DNA from 2 places in the Arthrobacter sp. SPT-J7 genome. Region 1 is predicted to be linked to the other one. Evidence: riboswitches for the same ligand, from Rfam matches in the RefSeq annotation. Region 1 holds a riboswitch; the other holds the start of a gene.
The links. A riboswitch is a leader RNA that binds a small molecule or an ion and turns the genes downstream of it on or off. The one in region 1 is predicted to bind glycine.
Positions count from the first base shown of each region.

Region 1 (5,316 bases):
GGCGACGTAGTTGGCGGCCAGCAGTGCGCTCTTGGTTGCCTCGGTCAGCCCTTCGCCGCCCATCATGGCCACGTAGGCCCAGGAGATCGGCAGCACGCCGGCCGAGCCGTACTCGCTGGCGGAGACGGGCACGCCCTTGCCCTCGTGTTCGGCCAGCGCGGCGTTGCCGGGCAGGAACGGCACCAGGTGCTCGGCCACGGCCACGGGTCCGACGCCGGGGCCGCCGCCGCCGTGCGGGATGCAGAAGGTCTTGTGCAGGTTCAGGTGCGAGACGTCGCCGCCGAACTTGCCCGGCTGGGCCAGTCCGACCAGCGCGTTGAGGTTGGCGCCGTCGATGTAGACCTGGCCACCGGCCGCATGCACCGCGTCGCACACGTCGCGCACGTCGGCGTCGTACACCCCGTGCGTGGACGGGTAGGTGATCATGATGGCGGAGAGCGCGTCGGCGTGCTGGTCGATCTTCGCGCGCAGGTCGGCGTGGTCGATGGTGCCGTCCGGTGCGGTGGCGACCACCACCACCTTCATGCCGGCCAGCACGGCCGAGGCCGCGTTGGTGCCGTGGGCCGAGGCGGGGATCAGGCAGACGTCGCGCTGGTCGTCACCGTTGGCCAGGTGGTAGCGGCGGATGGCGAGCAGGCCGGCGTATTCGCCCTGCGAGCCGGCATTGGGCTGGATGGAAACGCCCGCGTAGCCGGTGATCGCGGCGAGGCGTTCCTCCAGGTCGGCGATCAGTTCGCGCCAGCCGGCCGTCTGGCTGGCGGGAGCGAACGGGTGGATGGAGGCAAATTCCGGCCAGGTCATCGCTTCCATTTCCGCCGTGGCATTCAGCTTCATGGTGCAGGAGCCCAGCGGGATCATGGTCCGGTCCAGCGCCAGATCGCGGTCGGACAGCCGGCGAAGGTAGCGCAGCATCCGGGTCTCCGAGCGGTAGCTGTGGAACACGGGGTGGTCCAGGTAGGACGAGCTGCGCAGCAGGTCTTCCGGCAGCTCAAAGCGCGGCCCGGCAGCGGCCTCGGCAATCTTGCCGGCTGCGTCCTCCACGCCGAACGCCTCCGCAACCAAGGCGAGGTGCTCCGCCGTCGTTGTTTCATCGGTGGAAATGCCCACCTGGTCGGCGTCGATATGGCGCAGGTTCACGCCCTTGGCCTCGGCGGCCGCGACGATCTCCGCGGCCTTGCCCGGCGCCTTGACCGTGAGCGTGTCGAAGAACTGGTCGGCGGCCAGGCTGAAGCCGGCGCCGGTGAGCACCCCGGCGAGGGTGCGGGCGGCCTGGTTGGCGTGCTCCGCGATTGCCTTCAGCCCCTCGGGGCCGTGGTAGACCGCGTACATGCTGGCCACCACGGCGAGCAGCGCCTGCGCGGTGCAGATGTTGGAGGTGGCCTTCTCGCGGCGGATGTGCTGCTCGCGGGTCTGCAGCGCCAGGCGGTAGGCGGGGCGGCCGGCGTCGTCCTTGGAGACACCCACCAGGCGGCCGGGCAGCGAACGCTCAAGTCCCTTGCGCACCGCCATGTAGGCCGCATGCGGGCCGCCGAAGAACAGCGGGACGCCGAAACGCTGGGTATTGCCGACGGCGATGTCCGCCCCCTGCTCGCCCGGCGGCGTGATCAGGGTCAGGGCCAGCAGGTCCGCGGCCACGGTGACCAAGGCGCCGCGTTCCTTGGCCTGCGCGATCACCGGAGCGTGGTCGAAGATCCGGCCGGAGGCTCCCGGCTGCTGCAGCACGATGCCGGAAATGTCGCCCTCAGGCAGCCCGGCGGAAAGATCAGCCACCTCTACCTCGAAGTCCAGCGCCTTGGCCCGGCCCTTGACGACGGCGATGGTCTGCGGCAGCAGGTCCGCGTCCAGCACGGTCTTGCCGGCGGCCTTGGCCTTGTTAGAGCGGCGCATCAACAGCACGGCTTCGGCCACCGCGGTGGCTTCGTCCAGCAGCGAGGCGTTGGCGATCGGCAGTGCGGTCAGGTCCTGCACCATGGTCTGGAAGTTCAGCAGCGCTTCCAGCCGGCCCTGCGAGATCTCCGGCTGGTACGGGGTGTAGGCGGTGTACCAGGCCGGGTCCTCCACGACGTTGCGGCGGATCACTGGCGGAGTGATGGTGTCGTAGTAGCCTTGGCCGATCATCTGCACGGCCATCACGTTCTTGGCAGCCAGGGCCCGCAGGTCGCCTAGGACCTGGGCCTCGCTGCGCGCCTCGGGCAGGGCAAGCGGTTCCTGTTGGCGGATGTCTGCGGGCACCGCAGCGTCCACGAGATCGTCGACACTTGCGTAGCCCAACTGCTTGAGCATGACTTCCGCGTCGTTCCGGCGCGGGCCGATGTGGCGGTCTGCGAAGGAAGTGCTGCCGGGCCGGGTGGCAAGGTTGGCTTTAGCCGTCATTGAGGAACTCCAGTTAATCTCCGCCATGGGGTGGCCATGCCGGTAGTGAAGGGTTCCTCCCCGCTCTGTGGCTGAACCTGAGAGATTCCGCAGGACGGCACGGGAGCCGGTTCCTGCTTGCACCGTCGGTGAGCCGGTCCACGAACGGTCCGGCTGCTTTCCAGAGTTGCCTCTTCGCGGCGGTACAGGGGCCTGAGAGATTCCTGGGGAGGTATTGCTCCTACGGCGCCTGCTGACCTAGTGCTCAGCAGGACTCTCCCGCCGCATGTCGAAGGCTGTATGCAGTTGTTTCTAACTCCTTGAATGGTAGTCGAGCCACCCCCGGGCAACAAGGTGGTGACGGTTCCTAGACTTCGCCGCGGGCGAGCATGCCCTTCACGTACGCGGCCTGGCCGATGTGTTCCATGCAGTCGTCCATCACGCTGACCAACCGGACGCCCAGCTTCACGTGCGGGTCCCACCGGGTGTCGACAATCCGGTCCAGATCGTCCTCGGTGAGTCCGGCCAGGTAGGCCAGCGTGCCGGCATGCACGTCGTCGTAATAGTCGCGGAGCAAGTCGGCCGATTCCACCCGCACCGCCGCGACTTGTTCGGGCGTGTGGCCGAAACCATGGTCCTTCTCGGCCAGCGGCAGGTTGAAGCGCTTCGACCAGCCGGCAAGCCAGTACTGCTGGGTACCGGCGACGTCAGCTATGTGGTCGTCCTGGATGCGGGTCAGGTGCCAGACCAGCCAGCCGATCGAGTTGCTGTCGCCGCCGGGTTGGGCAGCCAACTGGTCGGCGTCCAAGCCTTCCAGCACGTGGTGGACGCGTTCCTGGATCCGCCCGTAGGCATCGGCCAGCAGGTCATTGAACTTCATGGCGCCTCCTCGTGGCGGACTCTGCCGTCAGCCTACCGGCGCCCGGCTGGCCGCGGAACGGGCCGCCGCTTCAGTTCCGGAGGGAATCCTCCAGATACCGGGGGCGCCCCACGATGACCAGGCCGACCGCCAGGAGAAGCAGGGCAGCGCCCAACAGGCCGAAGGACGCACCCCAGCCGCCGCTGACGTCGCGCAGCAGTCCGAAGGCCAGCGGGCCGGCGCAGGCGACGGTGTAGCCGATCCCTTGCGCGAACCCGGACAGCGCTCCGGCGCCGGCGGTGGTTCGGGTGCGGAGGTTGACCAGCAGCAAAGCCAGGGCGAAGGTGCCCTGGCCCAAGCCGGCCAAGGTGATCCAGAGCCAGGTACCGAACGACGGCGAGAGCAGCAGGCCGGCGTACCCGGCCACGTAGAAGCCGATGAAGAGCAGGCCCAGGCCCAGCGGATTGCGCAACCGCGCCGCGATCAGCGGCACCAACAGGCTGGTCGGCAGGGCCAGGATGGCGTAGTAGGCCAGCATGGTGCCGGCCATCGGCGGCAGCATCCCGCTGTCCACCAGCAGCGGCGGGAGCCAGGTAAACATGGCAAAGGTATTGGACGAGGTCCCGGCGAACACCAGGGCCAAACCCCAGGCGAGCGGCGATCGCCAGACGCGCACCGCCGTCGTGCTGGTAGTGGTGGCTGCGGCTGTGGCCGCTCCCCCGTCACCCGGCGCGGGACCGGTTGCACTCGCTCCGCCAACACCCGCCGGGTCCGCCGCGGCATGGCCCAGCGGCGGCCGTGCGCCGTCGCCGTGAGCCGGCTGAAGCGGGTCCAAACCGCCGGGGCGATAGGGCTGCAGCACCAGGCGGGAAATTTTGCGCCGGGAATGCTCCGTCCACGCAGTCACCAGCCACGGCACAAGGGCCGCCACGCTCACGGCCGCCCAGACCCCGATCGAGAAACGCCAGCCGGCAGCCTGCTCAAGCGGCACGGCCAGCAGCGGGCTGAGCGCGGTGCTGACCGCCAGCAGCGTCACGTAGAGCGCCGTGACAAGGCCGATCCGGTCTGGGAAATAACGCTTCACCAGCGGCGGCATCAGGATGTTGCCGATGCCGTAGCCGGCCATGGTCACGCCGGACAGGACCAGGAACGACGGCACGTCGGAGGCCATCGCCCGGCCGAGTTGACCGACCGCGGCCATGAGAATTGCCACCAGCAACAGGTGTTCCAACCCGAGCCTCCGCAGCAGTACCGGCACGGCGAACCCGGCGGCGGCGAAGGCCGCGGTGGGCAGCATGCCCAACACGCCGGTGGAGGCGGTACCGAACGGCAGATCCGCAGCCATGTCTGCCAGCACCGGCGAGACGCCGGAAACGGCCAGCCGCAGGCTCAGCGCGAGCAAGAGGATGCCGGCGAGCACTGTCAGGCGGCCCGCAAACGGGCTGGGCTTCCGGGGTGCCGGGCTGGGGTTGGAGCGGAAGCGGTCCCGCGGTTGGGTATCGGCAGTCTGTTGTGCGGTCGAGGTCAAGCTTGGTCCATGGGGTCGAGCGGCCGGGCGGGGACGGCCGAAGCATTTCGGCCGGGTTTCACCTTATCCCCTCACCGGGCCGCCTCCCGGCAGACCCGCAGACCGGCTACGAACTCTCCGGCGCCAGTTCTTCGGCGAGGATCCAGAACGTCCGGCGGAGCCTTTCCACGGCAGCGTCAGGCTGGCCGCGCTGCAAGTACTGCACCGTCTCGTCCCAGCCGTCGGTCCAGATGGGATAAGCGATGGCATGTTGGAAGAGGTGCAGCCGGGCCAGGGAACGGCCGAGCACATGGGTGTTCACTTCCCGCAGTTCCTGATGGTTGCCTGCCTGCAGGATGATGTCCACCAGGCCGCCGATGGCGCGGTGGGACCCAAGCATGTCTTCGTGCTGCAGGGCGGTCCGCAGATCGTCCGCCAACGTGGCCATTCTGCTGATCTCCTCGGGCGACAACCTCGGGGCAGCTCGTTCAAACAGCGCCACCAGCACCACGCCCATCACGTCCAGGAGCTGGACAGCCTGGTGCCGGCCGAGATGGACGATGCGGTGTTCATGCCCGGTCGCCTCAATCAGACCTTC
Region 1 is NZ_JBNHFF010000001.1:573,238-578,553, reverse strand. It holds gene gcvP (aminomethyl-transferring glycine dehydrogenase) at 1-2,373, opposite strand, end outside; glycine riboswitch at 2,544-2,644, opposite strand; gene AC5RWX_RS02700 (mycothiol transferase) at 2,720-3,232, opposite strand; gene AC5RWX_RS02695 (MFS transporter) at 3,303-4,739, opposite strand; gene AC5RWX_RS02690 (GntR family transcriptional regulator) at 4,846-5,316, opposite strand, start outside.

Region 2 (5,316 bases), on a different contig from region 1:
AGGGGCATCTGCCAGCCGCCGAAGTCGGTGAAGGACGCACTGGCGATCTTGTGCTGCTCGTACAGCGCGGTGTAGTTCTCAGTCATCGGAATTCCTTAGTTCTCGAACTCGGAAAGCGGAGGGCAGGAGCAAATCAGGTTCCGGTCGCCTGCCGCGCCGTCGATGCGGCCCACGGGTGGGAAGTACTTGTCCTGCCGGAGCGAAGCCACCGGGAAGGCGGCTTGCTCGCGCGGGTAGGAACGGTTCCAGTCGGAGGAGACGACGGCGGCTGCCGTGTGGGGTGCGTTGCGCAGCGGGGACTTCTCCACCGTGAAGTCGCCGGCGGCTACCTGGTCGATTTCCTGGCGGATGGTGATCATGGCTTCGATGAAGCGGTCGATCTCCGCGAGGTCCTCGGACTCGGTGGGCTCCACCATCAGGGTGCCCGCCACCGGGAAGGACAGCGTGGGGGCGTGGAAGCCGAAGTCGATGAGGCGCTTGGCCACGTCCTCGGCGGTGACGCCGGTCTTGGCGGTCAGGTCGCGCAGGTCCAGGATGCACTCGTGCGCCACCAGGCCGCTCTCCCCCGTGTAAAGAACCGGAAAGTGCTCATCGAGCCGTGCGGCAACGTAGTTCGCAGCCAGGAGTGCGGACCTGGTCGCCTCGGTGAGGCCCTTTCCGCCCATGAGCTTCACGTACGCCCACGAAATCGGCAGCACGCCGGCCGAACCGAAGCGGGAAGCGGAGATCGCCACGCCTTTTTGTCCGGCAGGGCCAGAATCTTGTGCGGCCTTGTTGGCGTCTCCCGGCATAAACGGCGCGAGGTGCGCCTTCGCAGCAACAGGTCCGACGCCGGGTCCACCGCCCCCGTGCGGGATGCAGAATGTCTTGTGCAGGTTCAGGTGGGACACGTCGCCGCCGAACTTGCCCGGCTGTGCCAAACCGACGAGGGCGTTCAGGTTCGCGCCGTCCACGTACACCTGTCCGCCGGCAGCGTGGATGGCATCACAGACCTCGCGCACATCCGAGTCGTACACCCCGTGAGTGGACGGGTAGGTGATCATGATGGCCGAGAGGACGTCCTTGTGGGCCTCGATCTTGGCCTGAAGGTCGGCGTGGTCGATGGTGCCGTCAGCGGCGGTGGCCACCACAACCACCTTCATGCCTGCGAGGACTGCGGACGCGGCGTTGGTGCCGTGAGCGGAGGCCGGGATCAGGCAGACGTTGCGCTGCTGGTCGCCGCGGGAGTGGTGGTAGCCGCGGATCGCCAGCAAACCTGCGAGTTCGCCCTGGGAACCGGCGTTGGGCTGGATGGACACCTGGTCGTAGCCGGTGATTTCGGCGAGGTCGGATTCCAGGCCGGCAATGAGTTCGCGCCAGCCCTCGGTCTGGGAGTCAGGAGCGAAGGGGTGGATCGAGGCGAACTCCGGCCAGGAAATGGCTTCCATCTCGGCCGTGGCATTCAGCTTCATCGTGCAGGAGCCGAGGGGAATCATGGTGCGGTCCAGCGCGAGATCCCGGTCCGAGAGGCGGCGGATGTAGCGCAGCAGCTGGGTTTCGGACCGGTGGGTGTTGAACACCGGGTGCTGCAGATACGTGGAGCTGCGCAGCACGGACTCCGGCAGCCCAAACCCGGCAGCCTCAACAACCGGACCGGCACCAAAGGCGACGGCCACCGCGGAGAGAACCTCCGGCGTCGTGGTTTCATCAACTGACACGCCAACTGTGTCCGCATCGATGAGGCGCAGGTTGATGCCGCCTGCTTCGGCGGCAGTGATGACCTTCGCAGCCTTGCCGGGCACGCGGACGGTGAGGGTGTCGAAGAAGGTGTCGGACACCAGTTCACGGCCTGCGATCCTCAGCGTGGTGGCCAAGGCACGGGCGTTGTTGTGGACGGCTTCGGCGATCGCCTTCAGGCCGTCGGGGCCGTGGTAGACGGCGTAGAAGGACGAGACGATGGCGAGCAGGGCCTGCGCGGTGCAGATGTTGGAGGTGGCCTTCTCGCGGCGGATGTGCTGCTCGCGGGTCTGCAGGGCCAGGCGGTAGGCGGGGACACCGGCGTCGTCCTTGGAAACGCCCACGATGCGGCCCGGGAGGGTGCGTTCCATGCCCTGGCGGACGGCCATGTAGGCGGCGTGCGGTCCCCCAAAGAACAGCGGCACGCCAAAGCGCTGGGTGGAGCCGACGGCGATGTCCGCGCCCTGCTCGCCCGGCGGGGTGATGAGGGTGAGGGCCAGGAGGTCGGCGGCGACGGTGACCAGGGCGCCGCGGTTTTTTGCCTCAGCGATGATTGCGGACTGGTCCCAGACCCGGCCGGAGACGCCGGGCTGCTGGAGAACGACGCCGTTGATGTCGCCGCCGGACAGTCCGTTGGTGAGGTCGGCGATCTCCACCTCGAAGCCGAGGGCTTCGGCGCGGCCAAGCACGATGGCGATGGTCTGCGGGAGGAGGTCGGCGTCGAGGACGGTCTTGCCGTCCCTGGCGGTCTTGGACTTGTTGGCGCGGCGCATCAGCAGCACGGCTTCGGCGACGGCGGTGGCTTCGTCGAGCAGGGACGCGTTGGCCACCGGGAGCGCGGTGAGGTCCTGGACCATGGTCTGGAAGTTCAGCAGCGCTTCGAGCCGGCCCTGCGAGATTTCCGGCTGGTACGGGGTGTACGCGGTGTACCAGGCAGGGGCTTCGAGGATGTTGCGGCGGATCACCGGCGGGGTCACGGTGTCGTGGTAGCCCTGGCCGATCATCTGCACGGCAATTTTGTTCTTGCCGGCAAGCTTGCGCAACTCGGCGAGGACCTGGACTTCGCTCAGGGCGGCCTCGAGGGTGAGGGGCTTGTCCTGGCGGATGGAATCGGGGACCGCGCTGTCGACGAGGCCATCGAGGCTGTCGTAGCCGACGGCCTTCAGCATCGTGTCGACATCGGACTGGCGGCGCGCGCCGATATGGCGGTCCGCGAAGGTGGTTGGGGACGAATGAACCGTCATGAGAGGAACTCCATAATTCAGATGGTGCCTAAGCACCACGTTGATTCGGGTTCCTCCCCGCTCTGTATTGGACCTGAGAGTTTTGCGTTGCCCTGCTGCCGGCAGGACGCCACTTGCACCGTCGGTGAGCCCGGTTGCCCGGACTGCTTTCCAGAGTTGCCTTGCCGCGGCGGTACGTGGGCCTGAGAGATTCCTGGGGAGGATTTGCTCCTACGGCGCCTGCAGAACGTACCGGCAGGACTCTCCCGCCGCAGATCATAAGCACGCGTCACTGGTGGGTGACACGGCTCACACCATACCGGGTTAGGGGGCCGGATGCAAAACGGTCCGCTTTGCAGGCGGGATCACGACGGCGGGAGGAGCCGCCGTCATGCCCTCACCTGAGGACAGGTCGGGGGTTCTTGGTGCTGGCTTTTGTGCCGATGCGGTACCCGGCCCAGAATGCCAGGACGAGCAAACCCGCGACGGCGATTGCCAGGCCTGCCCGCGTCCCTGGCGTAACGAATGCCAAGCCGCTTCCGCTGAAGGGCTCGTTGCTCAGCGGCGCGTAGGCGAACCAGCCAAAGCTGACATTCCGGCTGTTGTTCCACGCGACGAAGCACCCCACCAGCACCACGGCGAGGGCCGCTATCGGCAGGACGGCTTCGCGGAGGCGGGCAAGTTTCGGCGTTTTATGTGCGTCAGGTGTGTTGTTTTCCCCCATGGAGGCGAGTGTAGCGGTGCTGCCAATAGCTGCCCCGCAGCCCGGGACAGACGACGGCGTCGGTGACTAGGCTGGGCGGATGTTGACCATCGGCAGCACCGTTCTTGGCGTCAATGACGTCGCCCACGCTACAGCTTTTTGGCACGCCGCCCTCGGCTACGTCCCCCGTGAGCCCGGCGATGAGAGCTGGGTAATTCTCGTGCCGGCGTCAGGCCCGGGAGCGCAGTTGGCACTCATGCTGAGCCAAACGCCCGTGCAGGACCACCCCCGCATCCACATGGATTTGTATGCGGACGATCAGGCAGCAGAGGTGGAACGTCTGATCTCGCTCGGTGCCCAGAGGGTCGGCTGGGACCTGTATCCGGAGGACTCCGACTTCGTGGTGCTCGCCGATCCGGACGGGAACCGCTTCTGCGTTATTGACCAAAGCCAGCAGTAGCAGTTCCTATGTGACCCTGACGCAATGCCTACCCATGGGGCAGGATGGTGCCAGGGAGGCCGTTATGGATTTTGATGTGCTGGTGATCGGCGCCGGGCCGGCGGGCATGGCCGCAGCAACACGGGCAGCGGAGCTGGGGGCACGCACCGCCGTCGTCGAGCGTGCCCGGTTGGGCGGCACGTGCGTAAACTCGGGTTGTGTGCCCACGCGTGTGCTGGCGAAAACGGCCCGGCTGTACCGGGAAGTGCGCACTGCCCGGGACTACGGGATTGTGGTGCACGAGCCTGCGGTGGACTGGCCGCAACTGGTCCGCCGGGTCCGCGCAACCGTAGACCGCGTGCTGGATGCCAAGGCGTACAGCGGCACTATGCGACAACTGCAGATCACCTTCCTTGAAGGGGAGGCGAAGTTTACCGGGCCGCAGGAAGTGTCGATTGACGGACGAGTGGTCACCGCCGCTTCCATCATCCTGTGCGTAGGCGGCAGTGCACGGAGGCTCCCTATCCCGGGCGCCGACCACGCCGCACTTCCTCACGAAGTATTGGACCTTCCTGAACTTCCCGGCTCCGTCGCCATCATTGGCGGCGGGCACACCGGGGCGCAGCTGGCTACGATCTTCGATGCCCTTGGATCGCAGGTTACCCTTTTGGACCTCGCACCGCGCATCCTCACCACTGAGGATGACGACGTCTCCATGGCGGTCACGGAAGGTTTCCGCTCCCGGGGCGTGCACGTGAACGTCGGCATTCGTGGTGTGGACGGCATTGAGGAGCACGACGGCGGCCTTAGGATCCGCTGGCATGGCGAGGACGGCGCGCACTCGGCACAGGTGGGTACAGTGATCATGGCTGTCGGCTGGCCCGCGAACATCGCCGGCCTTGGCTTGGAAGCGGCCGGCGTCGCCACTGGGAGAGGAGCCATCCCGGTGGATAACTACCTTCGCTCCAATGTTCCGCACATCTTTGTTGCTGGAGACGCGAACGGAACGTCCATGCTGGTGCAGGCTGCGGTCTTCGAGGGTGAGACTGCCGCAGAGAATGCCGTCCTGGGAGCGCACCGCACCACGCCGCACCACCTGCTGCCTGAGGGCGGATTCACGGACCCGGACTATGCCGGCGTAGGCCTCACCGAGGCGAAGGCGAGGGAACGCGACGCGGAGTGCGCCGTCGTCGTCGTTCCCTATGGATCAGTGGAGCGTCCCATCATTGATGACC
Region 2 is NZ_JBNHFF010000034.1:13,796-19,111, forward strand. It holds gene gcvT (glycine cleavage system aminomethyltransferase GcvT) at 1-86, opposite strand, end outside; gene gcvP (aminomethyl-transferring glycine dehydrogenase) at 96-2,960, opposite strand; glycine riboswitch at 3,013-3,119, opposite strand; glycine riboswitch at 3,121-3,218, opposite strand; gene AC5RWX_RS20435 (hypothetical protein) at 3,337-3,663, opposite strand; gene AC5RWX_RS20440 (VOC family protein) at 3,743-4,102, shown strand; gene AC5RWX_RS20445 (dihydrolipoyl dehydrogenase family protein) at 4,167-5,316, shown strand, end outside.
Region 2: linked by a shared signal. The riboswitch ahead of gcvP (aminomethyl-transferring glycine dehydrogenase) and the one ahead of gcvP (aminomethyl-transferring glycine dehydrogenase) in region 1 are both predicted to bind glycine.